One region of the Sutcliffiella sp. NPDC057660 genome, then DNA from elsewhere that is predicted to be linked to it. Evidence: a T-box and tRNA genes for the amino acid it is inferred to sense, from the RefSeq annotation. Region 1 holds a T-box; the other holds one or more tRNA genes.

Region 1 (11,444 bases):
CTAATCTGCATGAGGTGATAATACTTGGAGCATACGGCATTACTTATTATAGATATTATCAATGATTTTCAGTTTAAGCACGGAAAAACACTGGCTAAGAAAACCGTTGCCATTGCGCCTAACATTTTAAAACTAAAAAAATACATGAAGGCGAACGGTCTTCCAATCATCTATGTAAACGATCATTATCAGCTATGGCAGGCAGACTATAACAAGATTATGGAGAAATGCAATAATCCACTTAGTAAAAGCATCATTGAAAACCTCTGCCCAGAGGGGGATGACTATTTTCTGATCAAACCGAAGCACTCTGCTTTTTTTGGCACTGCGTTACATACACTTTTGTCCCAGCTTGGAGTAAACTCTCTCATTCTGACAGGTATTGCCGGAAATATATGCGTCCTTTTTACTGCAAATGACGCATATATGCGAGAGATAAAGCTTCTTGTACCAACAGATGCCATCGCTTCTACGGCAGACGAGGATAATGAATATGCAATCACGATGATGAGGAATGTCCTGAAGGCCTCCATATATACGACAGATGCATTGTTGAAGCAGTAAAGAACCTCCTTGCATGTTTCCCTCACTATTCTCATACATTGATAAAGGATGATGAATAGGAGGGACGAACCATGCAAATTCATGTCGTTAGGCAAGGACAATCAATCTACGGGATTTCGCAGGCTTATGCTACGACCCCTGAAGATTTAATAGAAGCAAACGAATTGCCCAATCCAGATAATCTTGTAATCGGGCAGTCGCTCGTAATTCCAATTGTGGGAAGGTTCTATTATGTGCAGCAAGGCGACACACTTGATTCCATAGCAAGGAGGTTCAATACAACCCCACAGCTCCTGGCACGGGTCAACCAATTGAATGCCAATCAGCCCCTGCGCACCGGCCTCAGACTTTATATTCCACCACAATCCAAACGGGAAGCGGAAATCAATGCATATATTGAGCCAAGAGGAAATACGGTTTCCCCTCAGCTCGAACAAAGTGCAAGGAATACAGCTCCTTATCTGACCTATCTCGCACCATTCAGCTTTCGTGTACAGCGTGACGGTTCTCTTGAGGAACCACCACTGAACAACTTCCAGCAAATAGCCGAGGCCAATAATGTCACACTCATGATGGTCCTCACCAATCTTGAAGATGACGGCTTCAGTGATGAGCTCGGCCGGATTATATTGACGAATATGTCTGTCCAAAACAAGTTTCTTGATAACGTGGTAGTAACTGCAAAAAAATATAACTTCAAGGATATCCATTTTGATTTCGAATTCCTGCGACCGGCTGATAAGGAAGCCTATAACACGTTTTTACGAAAAGCACGCGACCGTTTCAAAAAGGAAGGATGGCTCATTTCCACCGCTTTGGCTCCAAAAACAAAGGCAGACCAAAAAGGGAAATGGTATGAAGCCCACGACTACAAAGCACACGGTGAGATTGTAGACTTTGTCATCATCATGACGTATGAATGGGGCTATAGCGGAGGACCACCTATGGCCGTCTCGCCGATCGGGCCTGTAAGAGAGGTGCTTGAATACGCATTGACCGAAATGCCGGGGAATAAAATCATGATGGGACAGAACCTATACGGATATGACTGGACGCTTCCCTTCAAACCCGGCGGTGAATTTGCCAAAGCGATCAGCCCTCAGGCAGCCATCCAGCTTGCCAGTGATAATAATGCGGCCATTCAATACGATGAGAAGGCACAGGCACCCCATTTCAATTATTGGGATAAACAAGGGAAGGAACATAAAGTCTGGTTTGAGGATGCCCGGTCGATCCAAGCAAAGTTTGACTTGTTAAAAGAATTGAACCTGAGAGGCATCAGCTATTGGAAGCTCGGACTCTCCTTCCCGCAAAATTGGCTCCTGATAACCGATAACTTCAATGTGGTTAAAAACCCTACAGCTCGGTGGTATCATCAAGCATATAGATAAAAAGTTCGGAGGCTGAAATGGTATTCAGTCTCTTTTTTTTCATAATTTCCTAATCCATATTTACATCATCTGTGATAGAATGTTAAATGTCTGTCAAAATATTGATGAGTGTTCGGTTTAATTAAGGGGGTTCATTGGATGCAAGCAACACCATTTATTACAGTTGAAGGGCCGATTGGTGTTGGAAAAACCTCACTTGCAAAGAAGATTGCAGAGGAGTTCCAGTATCAGTTATTAAAAGAAATAGTAGACGAAAATCCTTTTCTCGGAAAATTCTATGAAGATATAGATGAGTGGAGTTTCCAGACGGAAATGTTTTTTCTGTGCAATAGATATAAGCAGCTAGAAGATATCGATCGGCTTCATTTACAGAACGGGGCACCGGTTGTATCGGACTACCACATCATGAAGAATCTTATTTTTGCAAAGCGTACATTAAGGGACAAACAGTATGACAAATACCTGCAAATCTACGACATCCTGACATCGGATATGCCTAAACCAAATGTCATCATCTATTTGCATGCAAGTTTGGATACCTTATTAAGTAGGATTGCAATGCGTGGGAGAGATATCGAAAAGAAAATCGACCCGCTTTATCTTCAACAGCTTAGTATGGATTATGATGAAGAAATGGATCGACTAGAACAGATATACCCATCCCTCCCGATCTTACGCTTCAATGGGGATGAAATAGATTTTATACAGCGGGAAGAGGATAAGCAAAAAATCTTCAATCAATTGCGCGATACCTTGAAAAAAGGAGTTATCATTTAATGAATCTACGTGAAAAATACGGCATCCCCTCCAATGCGGTCATTACGATTGCCGGAACAGTCGGTGTCGGAAAATCAACCATGACAAACGCTTTAGCAAACGCACTAGGCTTTCGTACTTCTTTCGAAAAAGTGGATACAAATCCATATCTGGACAAGTTCTATGCGGATTTCGAACGCTGGAGCTTTCATTTGCAGATCTACTTCCTGGCGGAGCGCTTTAAGGATCAGAAGAAGATTTTCGAATATGGCGGAGGCTTCGTTCAGGATCGTTCCATTTATGAAGATACAGGGATTTTCGCAAATATGCATTATGAAAAAGGGACGATGACGAAGGTGGATTATGAAACCTATACAAGCCTTTTTGAGGCAATGGTCATGACACCATATTTCCCTCATCCGGACCTCTTGATCTATTTGGAAGGAAGCTTGGATGATATTCTCGGAAGAATCCAGGAACGCGGACGTCCAATGGAACAGCAAACACCAATCTCGTACTGGGAAGAAATGCACGAACGCTATGAAAAATGGATCAACAGCTTTCACGCATGTCCTGTACTTCGTTTAAATATCAACGAATATGATGTTTTGAGTAATTCCAATTCAGTTGAGCCGATCATAGAAAAGATCTCCCATCATATGAAGCAATCACTTTTGCTAAAAAAATAAGCCGCCTATATAGGCGGCTTATTTATTGTCTCAGACGGCGTCGCTTCCATCTTTGACAATAAAAAAATCGTTACTTTCTCCAATGTAACGAACAATCTCCATTTTATGCGCTTTAGGTAAAATCACCTTTTATAAATAAATCGATGGAGGAGGAAGGGGGATTCGAACCCCCGCGGGTTTTGACACCCCTGTCGGTTTTCAAGACCGATCCCTTCAGCCGGACTTGGGTATTCCTCCGTATCAACAAAAAGTAATATATCATATTTCAAAATAACTTGTCAACGCAATAAAAGAAAAGGATGGAGATTTTTTTCCCCACCCTTTATTTGTTCACTATTTAGTCAAAAATTCCTTGCCACCCATATATGGACGCAATACTTCAGGAATCACTACAGATCCATCAGCCTGCTGGTAGTTCTCGATGATGGCAGCAACTGTACGGCCAATCGCCAGTCCAGAACCATTCAGTGTGTGCACATGTTCAGGTTTACCCTTTGGATCACGACGGAAACGAATACCTGCACGACGTGCCTGGAAGCTCTCAAAGTTACTGCAAGAAGAAATCTCACGATATGTCTCCGCACTTGGAATCCATACTTCAATGTCGTACTTCTTCGCAGCTGTAAATCCAAGGTCTGCTGTACACATGCTCAGCACACGGTATGGCAGTCCAAGAAGCTGCAATACTTTCTCAGCATTACCTGTTAATTTTTCTAGCTCTTCATAAGAATCTTCCGGCTTTACAAACTTCACAAGCTCCACTTTATTGAATTGATGCTGGCGGATTAGACCGCGAGTATCACGTCCTGCAGAACCCGCTTCAGAACGGAAGCATGCACTGAATGCTGCATAGTTGATCGGCAGCTGATCCACACTCAGAATTTCATCCCGATGCATATTTGTAATCGGAACCTCAGCAGTCGGAACTAGGAAATAGTCTTCTTTTTCAATCAGGAAAGCATCTTCCTCGAACTTAGGAAGCTGTCCGGTCCCTGTCATACTTGCACGATTTACGAGATATGGAGGCAGCACTTCCGTGTACCCATGCTCATCAACATGTAAATCAAGCATGAAGTTGAATAGTGCTCTTTCCAAACGTGCACCAAGTCCGCGATAGAATACAAAACGGCTTCCAGTTACCTTGCCGGCACGTTCGAAGTCCAGGATTCCCAACTCATCTGCGATATCCCAGTGTGCTTTTACTTCGTGGTCAAAAACAGGAACCTCGCCCCATTTACGAACTTCCACATTGTCATCCTCGGTTTCCCCAACAGGTACGCTCTCATGAGGGATATTCGGAATGGACATCAGTAAAAGATCCAATGTCTCTTCTACTCCTCTTAGCTCATCATCCAACTCTTTAACTTTGTCTCCAACTTCTCGCATTTCCTTGATCAGATGATCGGCATCCTGCTTTTCACGCTTCATTACAGCGATCTGTTGGGATACTTCATTACGCTTGCTTTTTAGTTGTTCCGTCTGACCCAACAAATCTCTTCTTTTCGCATCAAGCTCTTCAAAACGGTCAAGATCTGTTAAGTCTTCCCCGCGGTGAGTAAGCTTCCCTTTAATTTCTTCAAAATTGGCACGCAATAGTTTTAAATCCAACATTTTTCCTATTCCTCCTTTTTTTAAGAAAACACAAAAAACCCCCGTCCCCATATAGGGACGAGAGTTTGATATCCCGTGTTGCCACCCTTGTTGAAAAAGGCATGTAAAACCTTTTCCCACTTCATTCGATAACGGTAATAATCTTACCGAAGTGACTTACTATACCTGAAAAAGGTAATTCGGTTCACTGCTCAAGGATGGATTCTCAAGTGCTCTACATCGGTTTTCACCAGCCACCGACTCTCTAAAGTAAAACAAGCTGATACTATTTCCTCTCAACGCTTTGGCTATATTTTCTTGTTAACGAATAATTTACTACAAGTTTCTCTTACATGCAATAGTTTTATACACTATTTTATTTAGACTCTTTCACCATATTAACAAAATACTGCGTAATACGGTGATCGTCCGTCAATTCCGGATGGAACGAACAGCCAAGGAATTGTCCTTGTCTTGCTGCTACAATGCGGCCATTATGCTTGCAAAGGACTTCTACATCCTCTCCAACCTCCACGATGTGTGGAGCACGGATAAAGACTCCTACAAAGTCATTGGCCACGCCTGCAATCGTAAGTTCCGCCTCGAAGCTGTCGACTTGACGGCCAAATGAATTACGCTCCACTTTGGCATCCATCAAACCAAGATGCGGCTCCTCATAACCGACAATTTCCTTCGCAATGAGAATAAGTCCTGCACAAGTACCAAAAACAGGCTTTCCACTCGCGCCAAATTCGCGCAATGGCTCCATGAAGGAATATTTATCAATTAAACGACGCATGGTCGTGCTTTCCCCACCGGGAATTATCAGACCATCAATCTCAGCAAGCTGTTCCACTTTCTTTACTACAATTGCCTCTGCTCCAGATGCTTCGATCGATTTCACATGCTCCCGAACTGCACCTTGAAGTCCCAGGACTCCAACCTTCACCATGATTCAAAACTCCTTTACTTACCAGCCACGCTCTTGCATGCGATTTTCAGGTAATAGTGTAGAAATCTCGATGCCTTTCATTGCTGCACCCAAACCTTTGGATAGGCTGGCAATCAACTCATAATCCTGGTAGTGAGTAGTCGCTTCCACGATGGCACGAGCAAATTTAGCCGGGTTGTCGGATTTGAAGATACCGGATCCAACAAATACCCCATCAGAACCTAACTGCATCATTAATGCTGCATCTGCAGGTGTCGCAATACCACCAGCAGCGAAGTTAACTACCGGCAGACGGCCAAGGCGCTTAATTTCAAGAAGCAATTCAAAAGGTGCTCCTAATAATTTTGCTTCTGTCATCAATTCATCTTCGTTCATTCCAACCACTTTACGAACTTGTGCGTTCACTTTACGGATGTGGCGAACAGCCTCCACGATGTTTCCTGTACCAGGCTCACCTTTTGTACGAAGCATGGAAGCACCTTCACCGATACGGCGTGCAGCTTCACCAAGATCACGGCAACCACAAACGAAAGGTACTTTATATTGGCGCTTGTCCAAGTGATACTCTTCATCGGCAGGAGTCAATACTTCACTCTCATCGATGTAGTCTACACCCATCGCTTCTAAAATACGTGCTTCTACAATATGACCGATACGTGCTTTAGCCATTACCGGAATCGTTACAGCCTTCATTACATCTTCCACGATCGTAGGATCTGCCATACGAGCAACTCCACCAGCTGCACGGATATCAGCAGGAACGCGCTCTAATGCCATTACCGCTACTGCTCCAGCTTCCTCAGCGATCTTAGCTTGCTCCGCATTGACAACGTCCATGATGACGCCGCCTTTTTGCATTTCTGCCATTCCACGTTTTACACGATCAGTACCTGTTAATGTCATCGAGAATTCCCCCTGTATGTAGATTAAAATAGTTTTAAATAAAATGGAACTTGTCCATATGATTTTCTTACACGTCCTTTATTTTACCTCAATTCCGACAAAAATCCTAATAAATTTCTTTCGGGTAAAGAAAATCTTCCCGGCCCCGGTATGCCCGGCACATGTCCCCCTTATAAAAAAATAAGTGCAGAAAGACTTGGTAGTCTCTTTGCACTTATCTGTCAGACATTTTATTAAAACAGTCCCTTGATGGAACTGGCAATGGTGGACCAAAGGTCTCCGAAGAATCCTCCAATACCACGCATCGTCAGGACGAACCAATTGGCTTTCTCCACAGCTTCTGTTGTCACAACATCAGCCTGTGCACCACTTTTATTTTCTTCAAATAGGTAGCCGGTCTTATCTTCCCCAGTATATTCGACTGTGAGATATCCAACCTTTGCCCCTTTTTCGATAGGAGCAGTGATTTCTTTCTTTTTGTTTACTACCTTTTCATCAAACACATATATCGGCTCAAATTTCTCTTCTTCGCCACGTTTCACCAATACATTAAGTGGTTCACTTGTTGCAACTTCCACATTCTTCTCTTTCCCTTTTACTACTTTCAAGTTAGAATGTTCATCAATTTGATAGTTGGAAGGGTAGATTTCTTTTACCGTGAAGTTTGCATAACCATAATCGAATAATTTTCTTGTTTCGTCAAAGCGCGCTTCCACATCCGGATTCCCGCTTTCATTCTTCGCATTCATTACCACGGAAATAAAACGCATGCCGTCCTTCTCTACCGTACCGGTGAATGAATACCCGGCAAAGTCCGTGTACCCGGTCTTGATACCATCAACACCTTCATATCCCTTTACAAGGGTAGGGATCATCCAGTTCCAGTTGGACATTTCAATTCTGTCTTCCGTATCTTCGCGGAATACTTTCTTGTCGATGCTTGAAGTCTCCAGAAGTTCCGGGAAATCCTTTAGCAAATGAAATGCAAGCTTGGCTGTGGCACGCGCTGACATCACATTTTCTTCATCAGCAGCAGTGTTTGCTGGGTGCATCCCGTATAGATCTGCATTGTTCAGGCCGGTTGTATTTACAAATTTATAATCTTTCAAACCTAATTCTTCTGCTTTTTCATTCATTTTAACAACAAATGCTTCTTCGGAACCAGCAACCATTTCAGCCAGTGCAATCGTTGCTCCGTTTGCTGAGTAGATGGCCATCGCCTCATACAGTTCCCTTGCATTGTAAGTTCCATCTCTGCGCAATGGAACGTTCGATAAACTGGTATCTTGAGAAATCGTATGAACATATTCAGTTACATTGTACTGATCGTCCCAAGATAATTTTTTCTCATGCACAGCCTCAAGAATCAGGTATTCTGTCATCATTTTTGTCATACTTGCAATTCCGAGTACTGTATCGATATTCTTTTGGTAGATGATTTTCCCTGTGCTTTGTTCAAGTAGTAGAGCAGCTTCCGCATTTATATTTAAATGGTCGTTTTCCTCTGCTTGTACATCCTGTATTGAAAAAATCGTCGTCAATAAAGTAATGGCTATTAAACTAGCAATAAAACGTTGAAGATTATTTTTCACAATAAATTACCCTCCAGAAACTTTTTCACATAGTCGTTATTTTAACACACTATATGCAAAAAAAATAGACAGAGAAAGACTTGTTCTTTCTCTGTCACAACTATGACTATGCGACTATGCGACTATTGTTTGTAATCAAATGGAGTAGTTGGGAGATTCTTTTGTGATTTGGACATCATGTGGATGGCTCTCACGCAGCCCTGCACCCGTCATCTTAACAAACTGGGAATTTTCTCTTAAGGATTGTAGGTCTTTTGTTCCACAGTACCCCATGCCGGAACGAAGTCCGCCAACCATCTGGTAGATTGTGTCAGCAACCGGACCTTTATAAGGAATGCGTCCTTCAATGCCTTCTGGAACAAATTTCTTGTTGTCCTCCTGGAAGTAACGGTCTTTGCTTCCTTTTTCCATTGCACCAACAGAACCCATGCCACGATATACTTTAAATCTTCTGCCTTGGAATATTTCCGTTTCTCCAGGACTTTCTGTTGTTCCACCAAGCATACTTCCGAGCATTACTGCATGACCGCCGGCAGCCAAAGCTTTTACGATATCTCCGGAATACTTGATACCGCCATCCGCGATAATGGATGCACCATGCTTGCGTGCCTCTGTTGCACAATCATACACCGCAGTAATCTGTGGAACACCAACTCCTGCTACCACACGTGTTGTACAGATGGAACCAGGTCCAATCCCTACTTTGATCACATCTGCTCCTGCTTCAATCAAATCCTTTGTTGCTTCGGCTGTTGCCACATTTCCTGCAATGATGTTCAGCTTTGGATATTTGCTTCTGATTTTCTTCACCGTATCCAATACCCCTTGCGAGTGACCGTGAGCAGTATCCACAACGATTGCATCCACACTCGCCTGAACTAATTTTTCAACTCGAAGCATCGTATCACCTGTCACCCCGACAGCTGCCCCTACCAGCAGTCTGCCTTGGTCATCCTTGGAGGAATGAGGGAATTCAATAACCTTTTCAATATCCTTTATCGTGATAAGACCCTTTAAGATGCCTTCACCATCAACTAGAGGAAGCTTTTCAATTTTATATTTCTGTAAGATGCTTTCCGCTTCTGCTAAAGTCGTACCTACAGAGGCAGTTACAAGGTTTTCTTTTGTCATGACATCGGAAATCGGAATGGAAAAATCTTGGATAAAACGCAGATCACGGTTAGTAAGAATACCCACAAGCTTTTGCTCTTCCTTGCTATTCACTATCGGCACACCGGAGATTCTGTACTTGCCCATTAAATGCTCTGCATCAAACACTTGATGATCGGGAGTTAAAAAGAAAGGATCCGTAATAACGCCTCTCTCTGAACGTTTTACTTTATCCACTTGCTCTGCTTGCTGTTCAATAGACATGTTTTTATGGATAATCCCCAGTCCACCCTGTCTCGCCATTGCAATAGCCATCTCTGCTTCTGTCACAGTATCCATACCAGCACTGATAATCGGTATATTCAACTGCAAGGTCTCTGTCAGCTTCACCTTTAAACTAACATCTCTAGGTAATACCTCAGACTTGGCTGGTACGAGTAATACATCATCAAAAGTTAATCCTTCTTTTGCAAATTTGCTTTCCCACATGACAAAATTTTCCCCCTTCTTTTCCTCGAATATATTTATAGTAGATTATCAACTGGACAAAATACTGTCAAGGATACTATTATAAGTTGGATTTTTCTAAAAATTTAATTTATATCCAAATCAACCGAGGAAGTGGAAGAAAAACATGGCTCACTCTAATTTAAATCTTTTTCACCCATTCCAATCTGTAGAAACCGCCCAGAAATTACTAAAAAAAAGCTATCAGAAAAACCAGGTGGAAAACTATGAGCAAAAGAGCTATCAAAACGCTTACAGCTTCATTTACTTTATTGAGCACGGATTAACCTACCTTCAGCAAACCAAAAACTCACCTCTCTCCATAAAACCAGTCCTTTTATTTTATGGAATGATACAACTGCTAAAAGCTTGCCTGCTAACTGTTGATCCCTCCTATCCGGAATCAACTGCAGTATTGGCACATGGAGTATCTACAAGAAAAAGAAAGAAACAAAGCTATGAATTCATCCAGGACGAAGTGAAGATACAAAAGAACGGCCTATTTTCGCACATTAGCGACAAAATGTTTCATGTGAAACAAATGGAAGGGACGAAATACTCCATGCAAGAACTTCTCTACTCCATTCCGGAGCTGGAAGAAGCCATTAAAATCACAAAAAATAAAATACCTTTCTATCCGATTGGACTGGCAACTGATTCCACTGTTTCCATTCCTTTAACCATCCTTGATGACTATAAAATGACGCAAGATCGATTTATTCAGTATTTCCAAACCCACACATCCTTCAAGCATCTTGAAAATGAACAACCCAAGCAGATGATTACCTTCAGCAGCACTCAGGAAAATCAGTCCTTAAGCTATTCACCACTGCTCTATCATCATCAAAACTCGATGCTCTATATTACACGAAAAAAAGAGCATTTCACTTTCTTTCCAGAGGTGCTTGTACATTACCTCTTGCTCTATAACCTGAGTATGATCTGTCGCTACGAAACAGAATGGTGGGGAGAACTCCTCCACACCTTCAACAGCAGTGACCTATCACTCATCATTCAATTCCTAGATATCACCGCAGAAAAAACAGCACACTACCTACACACATTCCTAATGCGGGTATTTGATATCCAAGACTAAGTAAAAGCCGGGCACAGGAGGCATCCCTTACTTCCTCTGCCCCCACTCCAATGCCTGCCTCGCTCACCATTCCCCCCACAACATCAGTGCCTTGCCCCTCCCTCCACTACCCAACCTCTTTCTCCCCAAAACAAAAAAAGAGGGGCCTGGCACTACTAAGTACCGTCCCCTCACCACACTCATCTAAAGAACAATAAACAAAACAACTTCCACACCCACACCAGTGCCTGGCCCCTCCTCCCACCACCCAACCTCTTTCTCCCCAAAACAAAAAAAGAGGGGCCTGGCACTAAT
Region 2 (11,444 bases), on a different contig from region 1:
TTTCCGTTCCATATGGTTTTAAAGTGGTGAAAGAATTTAAAGGTGTTTCTTTTCATAGTCTGGAATGGTTTGGGTTCATTATGGAATCGGATGAAACCGTCATCGTTGCTTTCAGAGGCACTCAAACAGACCCTGATTGGATCTCTGATGCAGAAATCTACCAGGAAGCATTTCCGTATTGTCCCGCAAAACCACTTGTCCACGGCGGCTTCCTCTCCATCTATGAATCCTTCCGAAAGGATGTCCTGGATGGCTTGGCCCCTCTATCCAAAGATAAAACACTTTTTATCACCGGCCACAGTCTGGGCGGGGCGCTTGCAGCACTTCATGCGCTGGATTGCTCCATTAATTCCAATTTTTCTTCCATCTATATGTACAGCTATGCTGCTCCGAGAGCGGGAAATCCTTCTTTTGCAAAAGAGTTCAATCAACATGTACCAGCCTCCATCCGCTTTGTAAATCTTGCGGATATCGTTCCTTTTGTCCCGCCAACCAAAGTGACAGGACCCATTTCCAAGAAGACTTGGCACTACAAACATACTCTTACTCCATCCCAATTCCTGCTACGCAAAGGCTCCATTGTAAAGAATCACAGCATCGAAACGTATATTGAAGCGATGAAGACGAAGCTTTGATCATTCCGAAGACAATAAAAGGAAGAGCAACAATGCTCTTCCTTTTTACTTCCGACTAAAACTCGGTTCCAATCCCCAAATCTCATCTGCATACTGTTTAATTGTCCGATCACTGGAGAAGAAACCTGAATGCGCGATATTCTTCGCACTCATTGTCAGCCAAGCATTCCGTTCACGGTAGGCATTATCCACCCTCTCCTGGGCATCAATGTAGGATGCGAAATCCTTCAGTACAAAATATTCATCATTTTGCATCAGTAGGCTGTCATGAATTGGTTCGAAGTGATCATCCACATCGGGAAAGTAGCCGTTTATCAACTGCTCCAATATTTGTTGAATCCGCTTATCATGATGGTAGTACTCACTCGAACGGTAGCCTCCATTTTGATAATAGTTAAGCACCTGTTCTGCTGTAAGCCCAAAGATGAACATATTCTCCTCGCCTACCTCTTCCTTGATTTCAATATTGGCTCCATCCAAAGTTCCGATCGTCAAGGCACCGTTCATCATAAATTTCATGTTACCTGTACCTGAGGCCTCTTTACTGGCTGTAGAGATCTGCTCACTCACATCGGCTGCCGGGAAAATGTCCTCGGCAAGCGACACCCGATAATTCTCTAAGAAGACCACCTTCAAGCGGCCACCAATGGCAGGATCATTATTCACTTTATCCGCCAAGGAATTGATCAGCTTAATGACACGCTTTGCATAATAGTAACCAGGTGATGCCTTCGCACCAAAAATAAAGGTACGTGGATGAATGTGAAAGCCGTTATCCTCTTTTAAACGGTTATAGAGATACATGATATGAAATACATTCAGCAGCTGGCGCTTATAGGCGTGAAGCCTTTTAACCTGAACATCAAAGATGCTATCGGGATCTATGATCATCCCGGTCTGCTTTCTGATTCTCTCACCAAGAATTAGCTTTCGTTCCCTTTTCACCCTATCCAGCTTCTCATGAAAGGCGGAATCGTTTGCATAAACTTCAAGCTGACGAAGCTGTGTGGGATCCTTGATCCAGCCTGTTCCAATCGTATCCTGTATCAATTGAGTCAACTGAGGATTGGCCTTTAATAGCCAACGCCGATGGGTGATCCCATTTGTCTTATTATTGAACTTCTCCGGAAAGGCTTCATAAAATAAACGCATTTCCCGATTCTTTAGTATTTCTGTGTGGATTTTTGCTACTCCATTCACACTAAAACTGCCGACAATGGCTAGATGGGCCATTTTCACAAGGCCATGTGCAAGGATCGCCATTTCCTCGATGCGATGCCAATCCCCAGGGTACTTTTTCCATAGCTCTGCACAATAGCGCTCATTTATCTCTTCTACAATCATATATATCCTTGGCAGCAAAGGCTGGAATATGGATACCGGCCATTTCTCCAGTGCTTCGGAAAGGGTCGTATGGTTGGTATAGGAGATGGTTTGTGACGTGATCTTCCACGCCTGCTCCCAGCTCATATCCTCTTCATCCAACAATATTCTCATCAACTCAGGGATGGCAAGTACAGGATGCGTATCATTGATATGGATATTCACTCTTTTATGGAAATCTACCAAACTACCATTCTTTTTACGATACGAACGCACAATGCTTCCAATGCTCGCTGCCACTAAGAAATACTGCTGCTTCAAGCGCAATATTTTCCCTTCATCATGCGTATCATCGGGATAAAGGAATTCCGATACAGCCTCTGTGTCCCGCTTATATTGCATGATGTCCTTATTTGTCGGGAAAGGGGCAGGCTCCGCACTCCATAGACGCAGCATGTTTACTGTGCTGGTCTGGTATCCGATAACAGGCATATCATAGGGAACTGCAGTAATCGCTTCTCCCTTTGCATGTCTGAATTTTTGTCTGTCCCCTTCCAAGTAAGTCTCCACCCTGCCCCAGAAATGCACTTCCACCGCTTGGTCAGGTTTTCTTACCTCCCAGACATTTCCGTGTCTCAGCCACTGCTCCGGCAATTCCACTTGGTAGCCATCCACAAATTTCTGGTCAAACAATCCATGTTTATACCTGATACCGCAGCCATGTCCTGGCAGGTTTAATGAAGCCAATGAGTCCAGGAAGCATGCAGCCAATCGTCCGAGTCCACCGTTACCAAGACCTGCATCCGCTTCAATCTCCTCGATGGCTGACAGTTCAAGGCCAAGTTCCTTCAACCCGTCCTCCACGACTTGCTGGATCCCTAAATTCAATAGGTTATTTCCTAGAAGCCTTCCCAAAAGAAACTCAATGGAAAGATAGTATACCTGCTTTTCGTTGGCAGCACGATTACGTTCATTTGTCGCAATCCAATCGGAGCTTATGTATTCGCGCACCATATTGCCGAGTGTATGATAATGATCTCGTGAAGTGGATTCCTGAAAGCTTTTTCCGTACATACTCTCAAGCTTTTTCAAAAATGATGCCTTAAACTTTTCCTTGTTAGAGAACATGTACTCCGCTCCTCGCAATCAATGTTGAATATAGCTGATTATATTTAAAAGCGGACTTGGCCCAGCTGTAGTCGCGCTCCATGGCTTCTTTCATGATACCGCCCCAAACTTCCGGCTGCTCATAGAACGTGATGGCACGTCTGATGGTATTAAGCATGTCATGGGCGTTGAAATTAGTAAAGCTGAAGCCATTCCCTTCAAGAGTTGATTCATCGTAGGAATGCACCGTATCATTCAAGCCGCCCGTTTCACGTACAATCGGAATGGTCCCGTACCTGAGGGCAATCAATTGTCCCAATCCACAAGGTTCAAACTGGGAAGGCATGAGGAACATATCAGCACCTGCGTATATCTGGTGAGCCAGTGCCTCATCAAATCCGATGAAGGTCCTTACTTTTTCAGGATAATGATAAGACAATTCACGGAAATAATGTTCGAACCTGCGATCTCCTGTTCCCAATATCACCACCTGTACATCATTCTCAAGTACTTCATGCAACACTCTCGTCACAAGGTCCAACCCTTTTTGCTTTGTCAGGCGACTAACCATTGCAATGATGGGAATATCCTCTTTAACGGGCAATCCACAGAGATTCTGGAGCGCCTGTTTGTTAACTTTTTTATCCTTAGGTTTGGATGCATGATAAGTTGCTGCTATATGCTCATCCGTTTCTGGATTATACATCTCATCATCAATTCCATTAATAATCCCAATCAGATCATCACCGCGAAAGCGCAATACGCCATCCAGCTTCTCACCAAAATAAGCGGTTTGGATTTCATCTTTATACGTGGGACTTACCGTTGTAATCAGACCGGAAGAAACTAGTGCAGCCTTCATGAAATTGACATTCCCATAAAACTCAAGCTGGTCTGTTGTGAATAAATGCTCCTCAATTCCCAGCAGATCCTGCAGGATACCCTTAGGGAATACACCCTGAAATTGGAGATTATGAATAGTAAATACACTTTGAATATGCTCAAAGCGAGGATTTTTCCGGTATTCATTTTCAAGCAGGAAATTAACCATTCCCGTGTGCCAATCATGGCAATGAATAACATCAGGGACAAAATCGATGGCTGTCATACTTTCCAAAACCGCCCTGCAGAAAAAGGAATAGCGCTCCCCATCGTCAAAATGACCGTACAAGGAATCGCGCTTAAAATAATACTCATTGTCAATGAAATAGTAGGTGACATTATCCAGAACCAATTTTTCAATCCCACAATATTGATGTCTCCAGCCAACATCCACATAGGTGGTCTGGATTCGCTTCATTTTCTTCCTGTATGGTTCCGGGATCTGTCCATACTTAGGCAGGATCACTCTTACATCCGTGCCCAGCTTTTTCAATTCCTTAGGCAATGCTCCCGCAACATCGCCTAAGCCACCAGATTTTACAAACGGGACACATTCCGATACGACAAACAAAACCTTCACGAATTCATCAGAGCTCCTTGTACGGTACCTTTTCTTACTAGAAATGGAGAATCAAGTTTACCTGTTATAGCCGTACCATCTTCCACCTTTACATCTTTGTCTAGAATGACTGAATCTAAAACACAATTCGATCCGATAACCCCTTTTTGCATGACTATACTATTTTTGATGACGGTTCCTTTGCCTACTTTCACACCTCGGAAAATGATACTATTTTCCACATGCCCTTCAATGATGGCACCATTGGCTATCATGCAGTTCTTAACAAAGGCATCCTTGCCATAGCTTGTCGGCGGCTCATCCTTGACCTTTGTGAGGATGGGCTGTTTCTTCATAAACACTTGCTGCCATACAGTAGGATTCAACAATTCCAAGCTATGCTTATAATAGCTTTCAATTGAATCAATAACAGCAGCATAACCAGTAAATTCATAGTTACAGACTTTATACCCGCTGTTCATATCGTCCACTACATCCATGATGCTTCCATAACCATTTTTTTCATAGTTCATAAAAAGCTTTACCAGCAAATCCTTTTCTAGAATAAATATGTCCATGGATTCTTCCTGATGAAGAACATGTGTAATATCACAGCGGTTATTCAAATGGCGCTCAAGCATCACCTTGAAATTCATATTGCAAACCGTATAGCTGTTTGAGATAACCACATACTTCTGCGTACTTCTCAAGAAGAAATCCTCATTCTCCTTGAAATGCTGAAATGATCCTGTATTTCCGTCCACTTCTCCAACCGAACTTGGGAAAAAGAATAAGCCGTCACGTTTACGGTCCAGATCCCATTGCTTGCCTGAACCTAGATGGTCCATCAGAGAACGGTACTGAAACCTGGGGAAGATTGCCACACTTTGAATTTCCGAGTTTACCATATTTGATAATACAAAATCGATCAGGCGATAACGGCCTCCAAACGGAACAGCAGCGATTGATCTCTTTAACGTAAGCTCCTTCATCTCTTCATTGTGAATGGTCGCATCAATGATTCCGAGCATAGATTTATTCATGATTCTCATCCTTCCTTTGGCGTATTCTAATTATGATATAGAGAAAATCCCTTTTTCCATCATTTCTTCCGTAACCAAAATGATTTCATCTTCATTTTTTTCGGGGCATATGACAACTCCGTCCGGGATTACCAGTCCGGAAGGTACGATCGCCTTATTGATATAGACATTTTCACCAATCACCGCATCCGGCATCAGGACAGAGTTTTGAATAACGGAATTTTTCCCTACCTTCACTCCCTGGAAAAGGACAGAATGATCGATCTTCCCTTCGATGAAGCAGCCTTCATTGACAAGGGAATCATTTACATCCGCACATGGAGCAATATATTGAGGAGGCTGGTTTGGGTTGACTGAATAAACACGCCAGTCATATTCAAACAAGTTCAGCTCGCACTCCTCTTTTAAGAGATCCATGTTGGCTTCCCATAAGCTTTTTACTGTTCCGACATCCTTCCAATAGCCTTCGAAAGGATAGGCTACCAATCTCTTATTCTCTTCAAGCAGCAAAGGAATGACATCCTTTCCAAAATCATGGCTCGAATCCGGATTACGATCATCCATCTCAAGATATTCCTTCAGAACGGACCATTTGAAAATATAGATTCCCATGGATGCAAGATTGCTTTTCGGGTTGGCCGGCTTCTCATCGAATTCCACCACTTCGAGCTTTTCATTCGTGTTCATGATTCCAAAGCGGCTTGTTTCCTCCCAAGGAACCTCCACCACTGATATGGAAACATCCGCATCCTTCTTAATATGATAATCCAGCATTTCAGCGTAGTTCATTTTATATATATGGTCACCGGATAGGATAAGCACATACTCAGGCTCATACTGCTTTAAGTAGTTCAGGTTCTGATAAATGGCACTCGCGGTACCTGTATACCATTTCACACCGGAGGATTCAGTATATGGAGGCAGAACGGTCACGCCGCCATTTTTGCGATCCAGATCCCACGCACTCCCAATTCCGATATAGGAATTCAATACAAGTGGCTGATATTGTGTCAAAACGCCAACCGTATGAATCCCGGAGTTTGTGCAGTTGCTTAATGCAAAATCAATGATTCGATATTTCCCACCGAAAGGGACAGCAGGTTTTGCAAGTGTTTTAGTCAAGGAACTTAATCGGCTTCCTTTTCCTCCTGCCAGTAACATTGCTACACATTTATTCTTCATCATCTCCCATTACTCTCCCCTCGAATTTTCCTAGGACGCCACATGCTTACTCCATACGGCGCAACATTGACCATCATATGAAACTCCTTGCCGTGATATGCACCTTCCTGCGAACTAATCACCTCAGTATTTCTGATACCTGTTCCACCATACTGTATGTGATCGGATTGGAACACCTCTTCATAATCCGCTAAAAGTGGAACACCAATTTTATACTGCTCATATGATGCTCCGGTAAAATTACATAAGACCACCAGTGTATCCGATTGCTTCTTTCCTTTTCGAATAAAGGAGAATATGCTTTGATCCCGATTATCTGCATCAATCCACTCAAATCCATCAGGTGAATGATCCAGTTCAAATAAAGCCCTTTGACTATGGTAGAAGGCAAGCAGATCTTTTACATAAAGATTCATCTGCTGATGTGTTTCATACTCTTCAAGCAGGAACCAGTCGAGCTGCTCGAGGTCCTTCCATTCATCAAACTGGCCAAATTCACTTCCCATGTATAGCAGCTTTTTACCTGGATGGGCGACCAGAAAAGCATACAATAGCCTCAACTGCTTGAACTTATCCTGGTATTCTCCTGGCATCTTATTCAATAAAGATCTCTTCCCATGGACTACTTCGTCATGGGAAAAAGGCAAAATAAAATTCTCTGAAAAGGCATAGACAATGGAAAAGGTGACCTTGTCATGCAAATGCTTTCTTTGCTCGGGAGGAGCCTCCATAAACGAGAGAATGTCATTCATCCAACCCATATTCCATTTGTAGTTAAACCCAAGTCCTCCTATAGAAGTAGGAGAGGTAACCAAAGGCCAATCCGTTGAATCCTCCGCAATCATCAGTGCGCTGTAGTCGAATTCAAAAACCGCTTCATTCAGCTTTTTCAAAAATTCCTGTGCAAAAGGATTCGCATGGACTTCCTGCGTATTAGGCCAATACAGCATATTGGCAACAGCGTCGACCCGGAAGCCGTCCACATGGAAATGCTCCATCCAAAACATCGCATTGGAAATCAGGAAGCTTCTGACCTCCGGCTTCCCCAAATCGAAATTGGCAGTCCCCCATACCTCATTTTCCCGGTCATTGTAGGCTTGATACTCAAATGTTGGAGTGCCATCAAACATGGACAGCCCATGCGCATCCTTACAGAAGTGTCCAGGTACCCAGTCCAGTATTACCCCGATATCCTCCTGATGGCAGGCATCAATAAAAGCCATTAGCTCACGCGGAGTGCCATAGCGGCTCGTAGCGGCATAATAACCTGTCCCCTGATATCCCCAAGATCTGTCATAAGGATGCTCAATCAATGGCAACAACTCTATATGAGTAAATTTATGCTCTTTCACATAGGGGATCAATTCTTCTATAAGCTCCAAATACGAGTATAGCTCTCCGTTTTCCTTCTTTTTCCATGATCCCATATGTAATTCATAAATGAACATCGGCTTCTCATACACTAGCTTTCTCTTTTTTCGTCTACGCCAGTTTTGATCCTTCCACTTGTATCCTTCCAAGTCATAGACAATGGAAGCAGTCTTAGGACGTACCTCTGCATGAAATGCAAATGGGTCAGACTTATGTAACACTTCCCCTTCATTTGTCACTATTTCATATTTGTAAAGGTGACCAGTTAGCTCTTCTGGCAATTGAATACTCCAGACACCCTCATTATTAAGTTTTTCTAATACGTATTCTTTCCCATTCCAATCATTGAACGTCCCAATCAGCCTGACCGCCGTTGCATGAGGTGCCCAGACTGTAAATCTGGTGCCGACAACCTTTTTCCGGTGCTTTATTACATGTGCACCAAACAGCTCATAGCTCTTATACAATGTCCCTTCATGAAATAGGTGCAGCTGAAAATCAGTGGCGCTCGTTGCAATCAATATCGTCACCCTTTCGGAATAGTTTCAAAAAGATTATTGTTATACTTTACTATTCTCTTTTTTAAACCATTCTCCTTTTTACGACAAGGACCAATCGTTAGACACAAAATTGCAAAATTCACAATATATTGTTATTTTGTCGAAAATACGCTATATCAGGGAAACCGCTTCCATTACCATCCCTCCAGAGTTCTTGATATGACTGGATAAATGTAAGGGTTTACAATAAAGAAAATATGACAGGATATTCGATTCTTTTATAAGGGAATTTGTCGAAAAGTTTTTAGTGGAAAAGAAGGTTGAATAAATGTGGAAGCGATTTCATCTTAAAAGTTATATAAAAATAATAAAAATATTATTTGAATTTTGGTTTTGTCGGAGAGTCTATGGGGTATAAAAGTAAGTTAGAAGAAGTTTCTTTTGGGAGATTAGGAGAGGCTGATTTAGGATGGATTTGATTTTCTGATAATGCTCATAATCAGAAAATCCGTGTTCCACAAATTATATAAGACCAAATGATCATATTTTGCACTACGACGAAAAGAGAAGAATGGCTTTTTCAAACAAATTCGCACAATAAAAAAAGCCATGATATTTATAAAAATACCACAACTTTTTGATGACCCGTACGGGATTCGAACCCGTGTTACCGCCGTGAAAGGGCGGTGTCTTAACCGCTTGACCAACGGGCCGCATGATTGAGTTTTGATGGCGGAGAAGGAGGGATTTGAACCCTCGCGCCGCTTACACGACCTACACCCTTAGCAGGGGCGCCTCTTCAGCCACTTGAGTACTTCCCCGAATATGGCTCCACCAGTAGGATTCGAACCTACGACCCTTCGGTTAACAGCCGAATGCTCTACCGCTGAGCTATGGTGGAACGGTACATAAATTACTTTTACGAACAAATTGACCACTTACGCCGAACGTCCCGATTTCGGGATGATTAATCACGATGCTGCTCAATCGGTACGCTGTAGAATCTCTAGGAAGCTTATTCGAGCGTGCTCTACCGCTGAGCTATGGTGGAACGGTACATGGAACATAGTTAGTAATGGTGGGCCTAAGTGGACTCGAACCACCGACCTCACGCTTATCAGGCGTGCGCTCTAACCAGCTGAGCTATAGGCCCATATGGAGCGGGTGATGGGAATCGAACCCACGACATCAGCTTGGAAGGCTGAGGTTTTACCATTAAACTACACCCGCAAAAAAAAAGGGCGACTGATGGGAATCGAACCCACGAATGCCTGAACCACAATCAGGTGCGTTAACCACTTCGCCACAACCGCCATAATACTATTTTTTTGTAGAACTGGTGCCGGCGATAGGAGTCGAACCCACGACCTACTGATTACAAGTCAGTTGCTCTACCAACTGAGCTACACCGGCTAATGTTCGTTAATCTAAAAATGGTGGCTCGGGACGGAATCGAACCGCCGACACATGGATTTTCAGTCCATTGCTCTACCAACTGAGCTACCGAGCCACTATTAAATTAAAAATGGCGGTCCCGACCGGGATCGAACCGGCGATCTCCTGCGTGACAGGCAGGCATGTTAACCGCTACACCACGGGACCAATTGGTTGCGGGGACAGGATTTGAACCTGCGACCTTCGGGTTATGAGCCCGACGAGCTACCGGACTGCTCCACCCCGCGACAATAAAAGTAATACATATAAAATTCTCACCATTCTTATAAAAAATGGAGGAGGAAGAGGGATTCGAACCCCCGCGGGTTTTGACACCCCTGTCGGTTTTCAAGACCGATCCCTTCAGCCAGACTTGGGTATTCCTCCATATATAAGAATTTCTGGTGGACCTTGTAGGACTCGAACCTACGACCGGACGGTTATGAGCCGTCTGCTCTAACCAGCTGAGCTAAAGGTCCTTTTTGGTAGCGGCGGAGGGAGTCGAACCCACGACCTCACGGGTATGAACCGTACGCTCTAGCCAGCTGAGCTACACCGCCAAAAAAGTGAAGTTTATATTTCTATAAGTGGAGCCTAGCGGGATCGAACCGCTGACCTCCTGCGTGCAAAGCAGGCGCTCTCCCAGCTGAGCTAAGGCCCCAAACAAAATCTTAATGGTCGGGAAGACAGGATTCGAACCTGCGACCCCTTGGTCCCAAACCAAGTGCTCTACCAAGCTGAGCTACTCCCCGTAAATGGCGCGCCCGAGAGGACTCGAACCCCTAACCTTTTGATCCGTAGTCAAACGCTCTATCCAATTGAGCTACGGGCGCTTATAAAAGTTATTTTGTATCTGCAAAATTCTGGTGCCGAGGACCGGAATCGAACCGGTACGGTAGTCACCTACCGCAGGATTTTAAGTCCTGTGCGTCTGCCAGTTCCGCCACCCCGGCAAGTCTGTTGGAGCGGAAGACGGGATTCGAACCCGCGACCCCCACCTTGGCAAGGTGGTGTTCTACCACTGAACTACTTCCGCTTCTTATAAAATTACAATGCGGGTGAAGGGACTCGAACCCCCACGTCAAAGACACTAGATCCTAAGTCTAGCGCGTCTGCCAATTCCGCCACACCCGCAAGATAAATGGTGTGCCATGAAGGACTCGAACCTTCGACCCTCTGATTAAAAGTCAGATGCTCTACCGACTGAGCTAATGGCACATAAGTTAAAATTAATTCATTAAGTTTTCATTGTTCTTTGCACATTATTTCATTCGAAGAAGCATATTCTGTACGACGTACTCATCTCTTCTAGGTTATACAAGAAGTTGAATCGATGAGTACGCTGTAGTTTTACTACGCAGCGTATTCAAACGTGCTCTACCGACTGAGCTAATGGCACGTAACATAT

What was found. A T-box is a leader RNA that pairs with one kind of tRNA and senses whether it is charged. The one in region 1 lies ahead of serS (serine--tRNA ligase), so its partner is inferred to be a tRNA-Ser.
Region 2: it encodes a tRNA-Ser, which carries the amino acid that the T-box ahead of serS (serine--tRNA ligase) is inferred to sense. The anticodon was not compared.

What each region holds. Positions count from the first base shown of each region.
Region 1 is NZ_JBHVHV010000032.1:312-11,755, reverse strand. Features, by position in the region: gene ACFVAD_RS23900 (cysteine hydrolase family protein) at 25-564, shown strand; gene ACFVAD_RS23895 (glycosyl hydrolase family 18 protein) at 636-1,955, shown strand; gene ACFVAD_RS23890 (deoxynucleoside kinase) at 2,094-2,732, shown strand; gene ACFVAD_RS23885 (deoxynucleoside kinase) at 2,732-3,400, shown strand; tRNA gene ACFVAD_RS23880 (tRNA-Ser) at 3,545-3,637, opposite strand; gene serS (serine--tRNA ligase) at 3,734-5,011, opposite strand; T-box leader at 5,062-5,299, opposite strand; gene pdxT (pyridoxal 5'-phosphate synthase glutaminase subunit PdxT) at 5,367-5,942, opposite strand; gene pdxS (pyridoxal 5'-phosphate synthase lyase subunit PdxS) at 5,961-6,845, opposite strand; gene ACFVAD_RS23860 (D-alanyl-D-alanine carboxypeptidase family protein) at 7,079-8,437, opposite strand; gene guaB (IMP dehydrogenase) at 8,573-10,036, opposite strand; gene ACFVAD_RS23850 (YaaC family protein) at 10,182-11,150, shown strand.
Region 2 is NZ_JBHVHV010000028.1:23,121-34,564, forward strand. Features, by position in the region: gene ACFVAD_RS23275 (lipase family protein) at 1-635, shown strand, start outside; gene ACFVAD_RS23280 (glycogen/starch/alpha-glucan phosphorylase) at 681-3,086, opposite strand; gene glgA (glycogen synthase GlgA) at 3,076-4,527, opposite strand; gene ACFVAD_RS23290 (GlgC family sugar phosphate nucleotidyltransferase) at 4,524-5,549, opposite strand; gene ACFVAD_RS23295 (glucose-1-phosphate adenylyltransferase) at 5,580-6,734, opposite strand; gene glgB (1,4-alpha-glucan branching protein GlgB) at 6,731-8,623, opposite strand; tRNA gene ACFVAD_RS23305 (tRNA-Glu) at 9,244-9,315, opposite strand; tRNA gene ACFVAD_RS23310 (tRNA-Ser) at 9,333-9,423, opposite strand; tRNA gene ACFVAD_RS23315 (tRNA-Asn) at 9,429-9,503, opposite strand; tRNA gene ACFVAD_RS23320 (tRNA-Ile) at 9,679-9,755, opposite strand; tRNA gene ACFVAD_RS23325 (tRNA-Gly) at 9,759-9,832, opposite strand; tRNA gene ACFVAD_RS23330 (tRNA-His) at 9,843-9,915, opposite strand; tRNA gene ACFVAD_RS23335 (tRNA-Thr) at 9,940-10,015, opposite strand; tRNA gene ACFVAD_RS23340 (tRNA-Phe) at 10,037-10,112, opposite strand; tRNA gene ACFVAD_RS23345 (tRNA-Asp) at 10,129-10,204, opposite strand; tRNA gene ACFVAD_RS23350 (tRNA-Met) at 10,208-10,284, opposite strand; tRNA gene ACFVAD_RS23355 (tRNA-Ser) at 10,331-10,423, opposite strand; tRNA gene ACFVAD_RS23360 (tRNA-Ile) at 10,439-10,515, opposite strand; tRNA gene ACFVAD_RS23365 (tRNA-Met) at 10,520-10,596, opposite strand; tRNA gene ACFVAD_RS23370 (tRNA-Ala) at 10,625-10,697, opposite strand; tRNA gene ACFVAD_RS23375 (tRNA-Pro) at 10,712-10,788, opposite strand; tRNA gene ACFVAD_RS23380 (tRNA-Arg) at 10,793-10,869, opposite strand; tRNA gene ACFVAD_RS23385 (tRNA-Leu) at 10,901-10,989, opposite strand; tRNA gene ACFVAD_RS23390 (tRNA-Gly) at 10,998-11,072, opposite strand; tRNA gene ACFVAD_RS23395 (tRNA-Leu) at 11,090-11,170, opposite strand; tRNA gene ACFVAD_RS23400 (tRNA-Lys) at 11,179-11,254, opposite strand.